Thiocystis violascens DSM 198: one gene and its partner. The protein of the gene in region 1 interacts with the protein of each later gene in a pairwise test. Links are inferred from orthologs where the notes say so. Each region holds a gene or a part of one and is shown on either strand. Other genes may lie near its edges.

Region 1 (7,828 bases):
ACGGGGCGGGGCGACAAGCTCAAGGGTGGAGACGAACTCTTCAGCGGACTTTTCTGGAGTGGCCAGGAAGCGGTCGAACTCGGGCTTGCCGACGGTCTCGGCAGTTCCAGTTCGGTCGCGCGCGACCTCATCGGCGCCGAGACGCTCGTCGACTACACTCAGAAGAAGGATCTTCTGGATTCGCTTGCCAAGCGTCTCGGGGCAAGCTTCGGGGCCGGGGCGATGGAGCGTTTTGGGATCCTGCTGGGCAGCGGCACTCCACACTGACCGATCAATGACCGCTTGACCCGTGGCTGCAACCGCGATTCGCGCCGAAAGGCGCGAATCCATTGGCGACGAGGTTGATGTCCATGAACAGCGCACCGAGTCATTACAGCGACCTTCTGGAAACACTGAAGACCTATTTTCCCTCGCCGGTCTCAAACCCCATCATGGACGGCTATTTCGTCCATAGCGTGTCCTGCTTTCTCGACCGGGTCGACGCGCTCAAGTCCGCCGCGCCGGTCCTTGGCAGCAAGCGGGAGGCCGATTACGCCGCGCATCGCACCCTGGTCATGCCCGACGACATGGCCTCGGTGGAAAGCATCAACGCCATGCTGGCGGATTACTGTCGCGGCATGACCGTCTGGTCGCATCCCAACGCCCAGGCCAACGTCATCCCGCCGCCCACGATTTCCAGCATCACCGCCTACATCGCCGCCGCCCTCTACAACCCCAACATCATCTGGGACGAATATTCGGCGCGCTTCGCCGAGGCCGAAGTCGAGGCGGTCGCCATGCTGGCCAGTCTGGTCGGCTACGATCCGGCCGAGGCGGGCGGCGTCTTCACCTTCGGCGGTACCGGGACGATTCTCTATGGCGTCAAGTTGGCGCTGGAAAAGCTCACCGGCGGCCAGGCCATGAAACGCGGCGTGCGCCAGGAGTACAAGATCGTCGCCTCGGGCGCCTCGCATTACGCCCGGCTCAATGTCGCCGGCTGGCTGGGGCTGGGGAGCGATAACCTGATCACCGTCCCCAGCACCAGCCGCAACGACATCTCGCTTCCCGCTCTCGAAGCGACCCTGCGTGGACTCTACGAACGCGACGAAACGGTCCTCGCCATCATTCTCACGCTCGGCACCACCGACGCCTTCGGCATCGACGATCTGGCCGCTGTCGCCGACCTGCGCGAGCGGCTGGTGGCTGAGTATCGGCCGCCGTTTCCGCCTTATCTGCACGCGGATGCGGTGATCGGCTGGCCCTGGCTGGTGTTCCAGGACTATGATTTTGACGCCAACCCGCTCGGCTTCCACGACCGCACCCTGCGCGCGCTGCGCGATACGCTGGAGCGGATGCGGCCGCTGTTTCTGGCCGACAGTCTCGGCATGGATTTCCACAAGACCGGCTACGCACCCTATGTGTCGAGTCTCTTCCTGATCAAGCGGCGCGCCGATCTGGCGCTGCTCAGCCGCGACCCGGCGGCCATGCCCTATCTCTATCAATTCGGTCACTACCGCCCCGGCCTATTCACGCTGGAATGTTCGCGTTCCGGCGCCGGCGCGCTGGCGGCGCTCGCCAATCTGAAGCTGCTGGGCAAACAGGGCTACCAGGTCATTCTGGGGCACAGCGTCGAGATGTCGGAATGTCTGCGCGAGCATCTGGAAAGCCTGACCTGCGCGAAGGTGCTCAACGCGGACAATCTCGGCCCGGTCACGCTGTTCAGGCTCTATCCGGACGGCGTCGACGCCGCCGCGGCCTACCGGCGCGAATGCGCCGATCCCGACTACCGCCCCGAGTTGGAGCGGTACAACCTCTACAATCGACGAATCTTCGATTGGACCCACGCACAGGCGATGCGCGGGGAGGGCGTCTTGCTGTCCTGGACCGACGCCTATCGCCCCGCCGCCGACGGCAAGACCCCGATCGCCGCCCTGAAATCCTTTGTCATGAGCCCCTGGACCGACCGCGCGGCCATGGAGACCGTGGTGCGGCAAGTGCTGGAGGCTCGTGCGCGGATCGAGACGGAGTCGGCTCGGCCATGACTGGCTTGGCTTCCGTTCTCCCTGCCCGAGCGATCCCGCATCGGTATAATCCCAGGCTTTACCAGCGCAGGCCGTGTCCAAACCAGTCCCCATGACAGAACTTCAAGAACAACTCGCTAAACGCCGTACCTTCGCGATCATCTCCCATCCCGACGCGGGCAAGACCACGCTGACCGAAAAGCTGCTGCTGTTCGGCGGCGCGATCCAGCTCGCCGGCACGGTCAAGGGGCGCAAGGCGGCGCGTCACGCGACCTCGGACTGGATGGCGCTGGAGAAGGAGCGCGGGATCTCGGTGACCTCCTCGGTCATGCAGTTTCCCTACGGCGAGGCCATCATCAATCTGCTCGACACGCCGGGACACGAGGATTTCTCCGAGGACACCTATCGCACCCTGACGGCGGTCGACTCGGCGCTGATGGTGATCGACATCGCCAAGGGCGTCGAGGATCGCACCATCAAGCTGATGGATGTCTGCCGGCTGCGCGATACGCCCATCCTGACCTTCGTCAACAAGCTCGACCGCGAGGGCCGCGACGCCATCGAGGTGCTGGACGAGATCGAGAATATCCTCAAGATCAGATGCGCGCCCGTCACCTGGCCGATCGGCATGGGCAAACGCTTCAAGGGGGTGTTTGACCTGCGTTCCGGGCGCACCCATCTGTTCAGCGCCCAGCATGGCGGACGCATCACTCAGGGCGAGATCATCGAGGGGCTCGACAACCCGCGTATGGACGAGGTGCTCGGCGATCAGGCCCAGGAACTGCGCGACGAGATGGAACTGGTGCAGGGCGCCAGTCATCCGCTGAATCTCGCCGACTACATGGCGGGCAAACAGACGCCGGTGTTCTTCGGCTCGGCCATCAACAATTTCGGCGTGCGCGAACTGCTGGATGCCTTCGTGGAATACGCCCCGCCGCCGCGTCCGCGTCAGACCCGCCAGCGTCTGGTCGATCCCGCCGAGGACGCCTTTAGCGGCTTCGTCTTCAAGATCCAGGCGAACATGGACCCGGCGCATCGCGATCGGGTGGCCTTTCTGCGGGTCTGTTCGGGCAGTTATCAAAAGGGCATGAAGATGCGTCACGTGCGCATCGGCAAGTCGATTCAGGTCGCCAACGCCATCACCTTCCAGGCCGACGAGCGGCGTCAGGTGGAAGACGCCTGGCCCGGCGACATCATTGGCCTCCACAATCACGGCACCATCCAGATCGGCGATACCTTCACCGAGACCGAGGATCTGAAATACGAGGGCGTGCCGTATTTCGCGCCCGAGTTGTTTCGCCGGGTCGTGCTCCGCGATCCGTTGCGCACCAAGGCCTTGCAGAAGGGCGTGGTGCAGCTCGCCGAGGAGGGCGCGACCCAGGTGTTCCGTCCGCTGAAAAACAACGATCTGATTCTCGGGGCGGTCGGGATTCTGCAATTCGACGTGGCGGCGTATCGGCTTAAGGACGAATACGGGGTCGACGCCTTCGTCGAACCGGTGAGCGTGAAGACCGCCCGCTGGGTGACTTGCACGGACGCCAAGATGCTGGAGCGCTTCAAGGAAAAGAATTACGAGAATCTGGCTTTGGACGGCGACGACCAGCTCGTCTATCTGGCGCCGACGCGGGTCAATCTGAGCCTGGCCGAAGAGCGTTGGCCGGAGGTGCGGTTTCTGGCGACACGCGATCTTTGAACCCCCTTCCAGAGCGAAGCACGGCGGTTTGTCGCCTTCCCTGGAGTTGCGGCGATCAGAGCACCGGCGATTGGCGGGAGGCGGTTTAACAGGATGTTTTATTTCATCAAGAATCCACGCCGGATCAACGGCCCCGCTGGCAGAGCATGGCAGAATGTGAGACGCGGCCTCTGCTGGGGCCGTGCTCGCACCGATTGCTAGGAATTGGAAATTATGAATCCGATAGAAATTCTAAAGAACCTGTTGCTTCAGTTGGAAGCAGAGATCAACTCAACAAGTGTGCACAAAATTCAGTTTCACCAGCAACGTGTTAGGCAGAATCACATGGGATTTTTAGGCTGTAACGGTCGTTTGTGGGTATCACCGTCTTCCGTTGGCTACGACATTGCGCTATCAGGAAAATCCCTAGAGAAACAAATGTATCCATTCATGCAGAGCTTGTGTGGCAGAGAGTGTGACGGCTATAAGCAAAAGAATGCCAAAATTGGAAAGAAAGACTCTCCTTTTTGGCGCGTTAATGATTTCAAATTGGTGAAAGACGCTGTATTGCACTATTCTCAAACGAGTAAATGATATAGCTGCCTAATGCGGTTTAACTTGCTTTATTGAAGAGGAATTTGTTTTGGAAACCGAAGCAGTCGCCCAACTCATCCGCGCGGGCATCCCGAATGCCGAGGTCCAGGTCTCCGGCGATGGCAGTCACTTCGAGGCGCTGATCGTCAGCGAAGTCTTCGAGGGTCTGACGCCGATCAAGCGTCAGCGCCTGGTGATGGAAACCGTCAAGACCCAGATCGCCAGCGGCGAACTGCATGCCTTGTCGATCAAAACCCAGACGCCGGCGCAGCATGCCGGGTCGGGTGTTTGCTAAGGCGATTTCCGGGAAAGTCCGTACCAGAATCAACGCTTCAAAAGTTCAAGCCGCCTCAGACCAAAACCAAACCATTAGGGACGGAAAAACCATGACGACGACCGACACCGCCGCTGCCGCCGCTACTGCCAACGCGAGCGCGATCTCTGCCGCGACCCCGATGCAGTATCTGGACAAGGCCATGAACGGCCTGCACGATCTGGGACTCCTGCCCACCGATGGGGACAAACAAGTCGAGCCGATCATCGCCCTGCTGAACCAGATATCCGTCCTCGACGAAGGCCGCGTGACCGCCATCGCCCGCACGCTCAACGAGGCGTCGCTGTTCAACGACGTGGTCCGTCAGCAGGTACAGGCCATGGAAATCGGCAGCCGCTACGAGGAGATCACCAACGCCTTCAACAGCATCCGCGACGATGCCAAGACGATGGTGGACCAGATCGAGGACGGCAAGCTGGATACCTTCGAGCGACTCGGCAATGTGTGGATGAAGGTCTCGCGCGGGGACATCGCCGACCGCTTCGACAAGATCAAGGGTACCTATCTGGAAGTGACCGCGTCCACCAACGATCAGATCCAGCGGGAACAGAAGATTCTGGAAGCCTATCAGGATTTCCGCGGGGCGCTGAAACAGTCCGAAGTCTTGGCCCTGGAAGTGCTCAAAACCGCCCAGGGCAAGCTCGACGAGGCTAAGGCCGGAGTTGCGGCGGCCATGCAGGAAGTCGAGGCCAACACCTCGCAGGAGCCCGCCGTTCGCGCCCGCTTCGAGATGGCCAGAGACGAGAAGGTCCGCGCGCTTCAACAGGAAGAAAAGCGTTATCAGATCGCCAAGGATCTCGCGGATAACCTCACGATTTCCTACAACACCTCCGAAGTGGTCATGGCGCGTCTGCTTCAGACCACCAATGCCAAGGAGCGGGTCTATGCGCAGGCGGTGAGCTTCTTCAGCACCAATGAAGTGGTCCTGACCGCGCTGACCGCCTCTTTCACGGGCATGTTCGGTCTGCACGAGGGCACGCAGACCGTGAATGCCATGAAGGAAGGAATGAGCCAGTCGCTGGAGGTGCTGGCGGACATCGGTGGCAAGGTGCAGGAGGCGGCGGTCCAGGCGGGCTATGGCCCTACGGTGCGCGCGGACTCGGTCAAAAAGCTGGTGGATTCGGTGGTCTCCTGGCAGGTCAGATCCCATGAGATCATCGAGGAGATGCGCAAACAGAGCACCGCGAACGCCAACGAGATCCGCGACGCGGTGGAGGAGGGCAAGCGCAAGCTGGCCCGGCTTGCCGATCAGGGTAAGGGTCTGGAAATGCCCGCCGCGTCGCCCGTTCGGCCATGAACGCGGCGGCTACCCTGACATCAGGTTCCGCTCCGGCACCGGCAAGCAAGCCGCCCCTGGATGACGTGATGCTCGCCATGGATGTGGTCGATACGCTGCGTCGACGCGAGCGGATCGTGCAAAAGGAGCTGGACGAGGTTGGCCGCGAGGAGGACCTGAAGGAGCGTCTGCGCCGGATCTACGCGGCGCAGGGGATCGCGGTGCCGGATTCGGTCATTGAGCAGGGCGTTGCCGCGCTCAAGGAGGATCGCTTCACCTATAAGCCGCCGCCGGATTCGTTCGTCATCAAGCTCGCCCGGATCTATGTCAACCGGGGTGTCTGGGGGACATGGCTGGGCGGTCTCGTGGGGGCCGGCGCGCTGGCCGGCGCGCTCTATTATTTCGTGGTGCTGGCTCCCAATGCCGCTCTTCCAGACACGCTTGAAGAGGTTTACGCAGAGGCTGTCGCGCTGGCCAAATCCGATCAGGCACAGGAGACGCTGGAGCGTTCCTTCAACGCGGGTCGGGCCGCGTTGCGCGGTGATGACAAGGCCGCCGTCCGGGAGGCCATCCGGCAGATCGAAGATGCGCGCGACATTCTGGAGCAGGAATATCGGCTGCGCATCGTCAATCGGCCCGACGAGAAGACGGGGGTCTGGCGGATTCCGGACATCAATACCGGGGCGCGCAACTTCTATCTTCTGGTCGAGGCCGTCGATCCCACTGGGAGGGTGCTGACGGTGCCAATCGAGAACGAGGAGACCCGCAAGACCGAGCGGGTGAAGCGCTGGGGTTTGCGAGTCGACGAGCGCACCTTTAAGGCGGTCGCCGCGGACAAGCAGGACGATGGCATCATCGAGCGAGACCGATTCGGCCAGAAGACGCGGGGCGAACTGGTGCCGCGTTATGAGATGAAAACGACCGGCGGGGCGATTACGCAGTGGTGAGGAGAGACGCATGATTTCCGGACGACAGACCCTGTCAAGCATCGACCAGGCGGTCAACGATGCGCGTACCCGGATCGCTACCATTGAGTCGCAGATCGAGGGTGTGAACGGACGCCTGGCCGAACTGCAACAGGCGCTGACCCAGGACTATAAAGACCTGGCCCAAGTGCGCGTCGGCCTGATGACGGACCCGGAGACACTGCGCCATTTGGATCAGGCGGAGCGGCAGGCGCTGGCACTCCTGTCCCAGCGCGAGTCCGCCCTGCGCGAACTGGAGACTAAACTCCAGTCCGCCGATGCACTCCGGCAGACCCTGGAGCGCGAGCGCTCCGCCCAGGCCGCCCGCCTGGATGCCGCGGATGCGGCGGTGGATGCTGCCGCGGCCCGGATCCAGACGCGCCTGGATGCGGATCCCGACTACCGAAGGCAGCGCGAACAGGCCACGGAGGCCGAGCGTCTGGCCATGCACGCCAGCGAAAAGGCAACCCGCAGCGAGGAGGAACGTGAACAAAAGGGCGCTGCCTTCCGGGGCGATCCGCTGTTCCTCTATCTCTGGGAGCGGAACCATGGCACGCCCGAGGATAAATCCTGGGGCCTGTTCCGGGCGCTGGATCGCTGGGTCGCGAAGCGGATCGGATTCGCGGACGCCCGCGCCAATTTCAGCCGCCTGAACGAGATCCCGGAGCGGCTGCGCGAGCATGCCAGAGGTCTCCAGGCCGGCGCCGAGAGCGAGTACGCCGCGCTCAAGGCGCTCGACGAGGCCGCGCGGGCGGCGGACGGCATCCCGGCCCTGGAACGGATCGTCGCCGACGAACAAGCGAGTCTCGACGCCATCGACGAGCGGATCGCCCATGCCGAGTCGGACCAGCAGGTTCTGATGGCGCGCAAGGCGCTCTTCGCCGCCGGCGAGGACGAGCACACCAGAAAGGCGGTCAACTTCATGGCCGCCGAGTTCCAGCGGGAGGATCTGATGGAACTGCGGCGGGAGGCGCTCGCGACGCCCTA
Region 2 (6,518 bases), 350 kb from region 1 along the record:
GCCGCGTCCAGTTCGCGCCCGCGGGTGTTTGCCGACAGACACATGACCCCATGCCAGGCGCGGTAACCTTCGCGCGGCGCGGCATAAACCGCGGGGATGCCGCCCTCGTTGAGCGCGGCGACCGCCGGCGAGAACATGCTGGCGAGCGCCGCCCGGCCGTCGCGCATCATCCCCACGGACTCCGGCACCTCGCTCCAGAAGCCGCTGAAATGACCGTCCAGCTTGCATTGAATGAGGATGTCGAAGAGTTGGTCCAGTTCGGGCTTACTGATGTCGCCGATGTTGGCAAAGGTCATGAGCCCGCGCGCCTGGACCGCCAGGGCGGCGTCGAACAGGCCGATGGTAGGGTCGTTCACCAGCGCGACCTGTCCGTGCCAGCGCGGATCGAGCAGCCAGCCCCAGCTTTCGGTTTCGTAGGCGACCCCGCGCGGGACGACGCGGGTGTCGTAACCGAAGGCATCGACATTATGGACATAGGGCAGGAAGCTGATGCGCTCGCTCGGCGTCGCGCCCAGGCCGCCATCCGGCTGGACATTGATCAGCCGGTAAGGGGCGTCGCCCTGACCGAGCGGAGCCTCCGGGGTCAGGCGTCCGGTCTTGGTCAGGTCGTTGACCTCGCTCCAGAGGGCGATACGGCGGGTGTCAATGGGCTGGATCGAGCGGGCGCTCCAGAGAATCCTGATGCTGTTGGACCACTGCTCGTAGAGATCGAAGCTGTCCGGGCGGGCGCCCCCTTGATACAGCACCTCGGCGTTGCCGCCCGGCATGAAGATCAGCTCGATCCCGAGATCCTGCTCGGCACGCTGGCGAATCTGCTCGCGCAGGGTGACGTGGGTGCCGAGCACCCGCAGTTTGACGCGCCCCCTGGTGTGGACGGCTGGCGCCGCCGGCAGGGCTCCGGCGCCGCAGGCGAACGCGCCCAGGGCCGCGCAAAGCCGGCGGCGCCGGTGGGAGACAGGCGGACAGCGATCGTCTTGCTCAGTCATGCCCATACACTCCCGCTTCCTTGGTCGGTTGGGAATGACAGAAATCAAGACATGGCTCGATCTCGCGCATGGTGCGTGTAAAGCCGTTTCAAGAGAGGTTGATACTGGTCGTGGACGCAGTCAATGTTTGGCATTCGCCGCGCGGCCACTTATGCTGTCGCCATGAATGATGAAGAACAGATTCCAGATGGTATCGCGCAGCGCTTTCGTGGCTTTCTGCCGGTGGTCGTCGACGTGGAGACGGCGGGCTTCGACGCCCAGCGTCATGCCCTGCTTGAAATCGCGGCGGTCATTATCCGCATGAAACCGGACGGACGGCTGGAGCCTTCGGCCCCGATCGCCTGTCATGTCCTGCCGTTCGTGGGCTCGGAGATCGACCCGCGGGCGCTGGCGTTCAATCGCATCGATCCGGACCACCCCTTCCGTGACGCCATCTCGGAACAGGACGCGCTCACCCGCGTCCTCACGCCGATTCGCAAGGCCGTCAAATCGACCGGCTGCAATCGCGCCATCCTGGTGGGACACAATGCCCATTTCGACCTGGGTTTCGTGAAGGCGGCGGTGGAGCGCACCGGCTTCAAGCGCAACCCCTTCCACGCCTTCAGCGTCTTCGATACGGTGACGCTGGGGGGGCTGATGTTCGGTCAGACGGTGCTGGCCAAGGCCGCGCGGGCGGCCGGGCTGTACTGGCAGAACAGCGAGGCGCATTCGGCCATCTATGACGCCGAACAGACCGCGCGCCTCTTCTGCATGATCGTCAACCGCTGGCACGATCTCGATCCCGTGCGTTTCTGGGAGAACAGCCCGGATGTCTTGACCTTGATGTCGAAAGAAGGCTGACCTGGTCTGGTCAGGTCAGGCGATTTCCGGAAGCCGTCTTACCCATCGAGAGGCAGCGAATGGACATGATGAACACGATTTCGCAGGATTAACAGGATAGAAGCGATAGTTTTTTTAATCCTGTCAATCTTGGAAAATCCTGTGAATCCTGTCCATTGACTGCCTCTCCGTAGATAGATCGTTTTCAACAAATCCCTAACCGCCAGCCTCCTCTGTCTTGGCGACCGCCTGCTCCATCAAGGTTTTGAGTTCCCCGCTGGCATGCAATTCAAGGGTGATGTCGCACCCGCCAACCAGTTCGCCGTCGATATAGATCTGCGGAAAGGTCGGCCAATCGGCATAGCGCGGCAGGTTCTCGAAAATCTCGGGATCCTGCAGGACGTTGACATAGGCAAAGGGGAGGCCGCACTCCTGCAATGCCGCGGCGGCCCGCATGGAAAACCCGCACTGCGGAAACTGCGGAGTGCCCTTCATGTAGATCACGACTGCGTTGCCTTTCACCTGCTCGCCGATGCGCTCCAATACATCCATCTCTTCGCCTCGTTGAAAATTGACAATAATCAATGAAGCTCGGGGCGCGCGTCGGCATTTCAAGCCAGATGCCGCTGCAACCACAGCTCCAGCAGAGCCAGATGCCAGAGTTTGTTGCCCTGGATGCGGGTGTGATGCAGATCCGGCGCGTCCAACAGTTGATCGAGATAGGCTGGTCGGTAGAGACCGCGCTCGCGGCTGGCACGCGAAGTGAGCGCATCGCGCATCAGCTCCAGAAAGGGTCCGCGCACATATTTGAGCGCCGGCATCGGGAAATAGCCCTTGGGCCGGTCGATTACGGCGTCCGGCAGCAGACCGCGCGCCAGCGCCTTGAGCGGATACTTGCCGCCCTCGCGCAGTTTCAGCTCTGGCGGACAGCGGGCAGCAAGTTCGACCAGTTGGTGGTCGAGGAAAGGTACCCGCGCCTCCAGCCCCCAGGCCATGGTCATGTTGTCGACCCGTTTGACTGGGTCATCGACGATCAGCGTGGTGACATCGAGCCGCAGCACCGCATCCATGAATTCGTCGGCGTCCGGCGCGTCCAGCCGCTCGGCGATCAGAGCGGAGGTGTGATCCGCGCCGGCATAGTCATCCGTGACCAGGCGCCGATATTCGGCGTGGTCACGGTCGAAATAGTGCCTGGCGAAACGCTCCAGCCGACTCCCCCCGGTCTCGTCGCGCATGCGCGGATACCAGAAATAACCGCCAAAGACCTCGTCGGCGCCCTGTCCTGACTGCACCACCTTGATCTCGCGCGCGACCTGTTCGGCGAGCAGATAAAAGGCCACCGCATCCTGACCGAACATCGGCTCGGCCATGGCGTCGATAGCCTCCGGCAGGCGCCGCAGCACCTGATCGTTCGGGACCAGAAACTTGCGGTGGCGGGTGCCGTAGCGTTCTACGACCAGATCCGAATACTGGAACTCGCTGCCCGCCTCCTCCGGCGTATCCTCGAAGCCGACCGAGAAGGTTCGCAGATCCGACACGCCCGCCTCCGCCAGCAACGCGACCAGCAGACTGGAGTCCAGACCGCCGGACAGCAGCACGCCCACCGGCACATCCGCCACCTCGCTGCGAATCTTGACCGCGTGACGCAGCGCGGCGTGGATCGACTCCAGCCATTCGGACTCGCTCGGCGGGCGCTCGGGGCGGGTCGCCGACAAATGCCAGTACGCCTGCTCGGTGCGGCCGCCGCTGGCGTCCAGGCGCAGCCAGTGACCGGGAGCGAGCTTGCGCACCCCCTTGAGGATGGTGCGCGGCGCCGGCACCACGGCGTGTAGCGTAAAAAGGTTGTGCAGTGCCACCGGATCGATGGCCGTCTCGACCCCGCCCGCAGCCAGCAATGCCTGCGGATGGGAGGCGAATCGCAGTGCGCGACCCTGCTCGGACCAATACAGCGGCTTGATCCCGAAGCGATCACGCGCCAGAAACAGCACCCGCTGGTTGGCGTCCCAGACCGCGAAGGCGAACATGCCGTGCAGCCGCTCGACGCAGCCGGTACCCCAGGCATGCCAGGCTTTGAGGATGACCTCGCTGTCGCCCTCGGAGAAGAAGCGATAACCCTGATCCTGAAGCTCGCGCCGGAGCGCGCGATAGTTATAGATGGTTCCGTTGAAAACCAGCGCCAGCCCCAGTTCCGCATCCACCATGGGCTGATTGGAGCGCACCGAGAGGTCGATGATGGCCAGTCGGCGATGACCGAAGGCCAGCGCCCCGTCGCTGTAACTGCCGCCGTGATCCGGACCGCGCCGGGCCAGTTCGGCCATCATCGACTGAATCGACTCCAGGCTGGCCGGCATGCCGTCGAAGCGTAATTCTCCACAGATACCGCACATCGCATCGCCCTCGTTCAACGGCGCCCAGAGTACATCCGCATGTTTGTGCGAAATTTCAGCCTCGCACTCACTCGCGGCGATCAGCGAAACGCCGTTTAAATCATCATAAATGAAAGACTTAAACCGTGTCGACGCCGACGCATCCCGATGCGGACAAGGCCGACCCAAATCCAAGAACCAACAAATATCCTGCCGAACGCGGTTTAACGCGGCTTGAGTTGTCAGGATGCGGGCCTATGTTTCACCGCACAAGATCCACTTCACTGGCAAACTCGACTGGAGCATCGCACCATGGCCCACGAATTACCCGCATTGCCCTATGCTCAGAACGCGCTCGAACCTGTCATCTCGGCCGAAACCATCGAATATCACTACGGCAAACATCATCAGACCTATGTCACCAATCTGAACAATCTGATCGCGGGCACCGAGTTCGCGGACCTGAGCCTCACCGACATCATCCTGAAATCCTCCGGCGGCATGTTCAACAACGCCGCACAGGTCTGGAACCACACCTTTTACTGGAACTGTCTGAGCCCGACCGGCGGCGGCGCACCGACCGGCGCGCTAGGCGAGGCGATCACCGCCAAGTTCGGTTCGTTCGACGAATTCAAAAAGCAGTTCGCGCAATCCGCCGCCACCAATTTCGGCTCGGGCTGGACCTGGCTGGTCAAGAACGCCGACGGCTCCATCGAGATCTTCAACACTTCCAATGCCGGCACCCCCATGACCTCGGGCAAGACCGCGCTGCTGACCGTCGATGTCTGGGAGCACGCCTATTACATCGACTATCGTAACGCGCGCCCCAAATACCTTGAAAGCATTTGGGATAAAATCAACTGGTCGTTCGTCGCCGACAATTACGCCGGCTAAGCGGGCGCACGACGCGCTCGATTCTTGTATCGAGCGCGACTTTCACGTTATATTCCACAGCTTCGCCTTCACGACAAAGGCGGTTTCCCTCGCGGAGGAACCGCCTTTTTTGTTTTATTGATGATCGATGACTCCGGGCCCCGACGCCATGAGCGAACCCTTGATGGCCACCTACAAGCGCCTGCCTGTCACCTTTGCGCGAGGTGACGGCGTCTGGCTCTGGGATACCGATGGCAAACGCTATCTGGACGCGCTCTCGGGGATCGCCGTGTGCGGACTCGGGCACGCCCATCCCGCCGTGCGCGACGCACTCTGCGAGCAGGCCGGCCAACTGATCCACACCTCGAATCTCTACGGCATCGCCGAGCAGGAACGTCTCGGGGCCATGCTGACCGAACGGGCCGGCATGGACCGGGTATTTTTCGCGAATTCCGGGGCCGAGGCCAACGAGGCCGCGATCAAGCTCGCGCGACTGCACGCGCACCGGCGCGGTGTGGAAAACCCGGCGATCCTGGTCACCGAGGGGAGTTTTCACGGACGCACCCTGGCGACCCTCTCGGCCACCGGCAATCGCAAGGTCCAGGCCGGTTTCGAGCCACTGGTACAAGGCTTCGTGCGTGTCCCCTACGACGATCTCGACGCGGTCGAGATCGCCGCCGAGAACCGTCCGAACATCGTCGCCATCCTGGTCGAGCCCATCCAGGGCGAGGGCGGCATCCGTCTCCCCGCCGACGACTATCTGCCACGTCTGCGCGACCTCTGCGACCGCGAGGGCTGGCTCCTGATTTTCGACGAGATCCAGACCGGCATGGGGCGGACCGGACGGTTTTTCGCCCATGAGCACGTCGCCGCCATCCCGGATGTCATCACGCTCGCCAAGGGACTCGGCAACGGCGTCCCGATCGGCGCCTGTCTCGCGCGCGGCGCGGCGGCCGAGGTGCTGACGCCCGGTTCGCATGGCTCGACCTTCGGCGGCAATCCGCTCGCCTGCCGGGTCGGGCGCGCCGTGCTGCAGACCATCGACGCGGCCAACCTCGTCGAGAACGCGGCCCGTCAGGGAGCGTATCTGCTCAATGCCTTTCGCGAATCGCTGAGACACGTCAACGGCGTCTCCGAGATTCGGGGGCGCGGCCTGATGATCGGCATCGAGCTGGACCGCCCCTGTGCCGAACTGGTGCCTCTGGCGCTCGCCGCCGGTCTTCTCATTAACGTCACCGCCGAGCGCGTGATCCGACTGCTGCCCCCGTTGATTCTGGAGCAGCCCGAGGCCGACCAACTCGTGCGCGAACTGACCCACCTGATCGAAGGCTTTCTGGGCAACGCCTGAGAACGACTTCGTCGGAGAGACGCGATTCCATGGATGCCCATCGAACCCATTGCCGGCACTTTCTGAGCCTGCTCGACCTGAGCGATGTCGAGGCCCGCGCCCTGATTGCCCGCGCCATCGAACTCA

Evidence for each region.
Region 2: the proteins of THIVI_RS10560 (region 1) and grxD interact in binary tests that used the Escherichia coli proteins (3 or more experiments, as listed by UniProt). The link is inferred for Thiocystis violascens DSM 198 from one-to-one orthologs.

What each region holds. Positions count from the first base shown.
Region 1 is NC_018012.1:2,381,523-2,389,350, reverse strand. The notes cover bases 3,051-5,938. They hold THIVI_RS10560 (BolA family protein), read left to right. Parts: upstream 3,051-4,315; coding sequence 4,316-4,561; downstream 4,562-5,938. Other genes in these bases: THIVI_RS10550 (DUF6384 family protein), read left to right, coding at 5,894-5,938; THIVI_RS10555 (hypothetical protein), read left to right, coding at 4,653-5,897; THIVI_RS24700 (hypothetical protein), read left to right, coding at 3,907-4,266; THIVI_RS10565 (peptide chain release factor 3), read left to right, coding at 3,051-3,693. Also shown: THIVI_RS10575 (S49 family peptidase), read left to right, coding at 1-267; THIVI_RS10570 (pyridoxal phosphate-dependent decarboxylase family protein), read left to right, coding at 351-2,021; more of THIVI_RS10565, read left to right, coding at 2,113-3,050; more of THIVI_RS10550, read left to right, coding at 5,939-6,823; THIVI_RS26060 (coiled-coil domain-containing protein), read left to right, coding at 6,834-7,828. UniProt on the Escherichia coli protein: Involved in cell resistance against acid stress.
Region 2 is NC_018012.1:2,031,145-2,037,662, forward strand. The notes cover bases 690-3,579. They hold grxD (Grx4 family monothiol glutaredoxin), read right to left. Parts: upstream 2,358-3,579; coding sequence 2,022-2,357; downstream 690-2,021. Other genes in these bases: THIVI_RS09030 (ABC transporter substrate-binding protein), read right to left, coding at 690-986; rnt (ribonuclease T), read left to right, coding at 1,149-1,826; THIVI_RS09045 (N-acetylglutaminylglutamine amidotransferase), read right to left, coding at 2,417-3,579. In the rest of the region: more of THIVI_RS09030, read right to left, coding at 1-689; more of THIVI_RS09045, read right to left, coding at 3,580-4,192; THIVI_RS09050 (superoxide dismutase), read left to right, coding at 4,484-5,065; THIVI_RS09055 (aspartate aminotransferase family protein), read left to right, coding at 5,214-6,392; argF (ornithine carbamoyltransferase), read left to right, coding at 6,422-6,518. UniProt on the Escherichia coli protein: Monothiol glutaredoxin involved in the biogenesis of iron-sulfur clusters.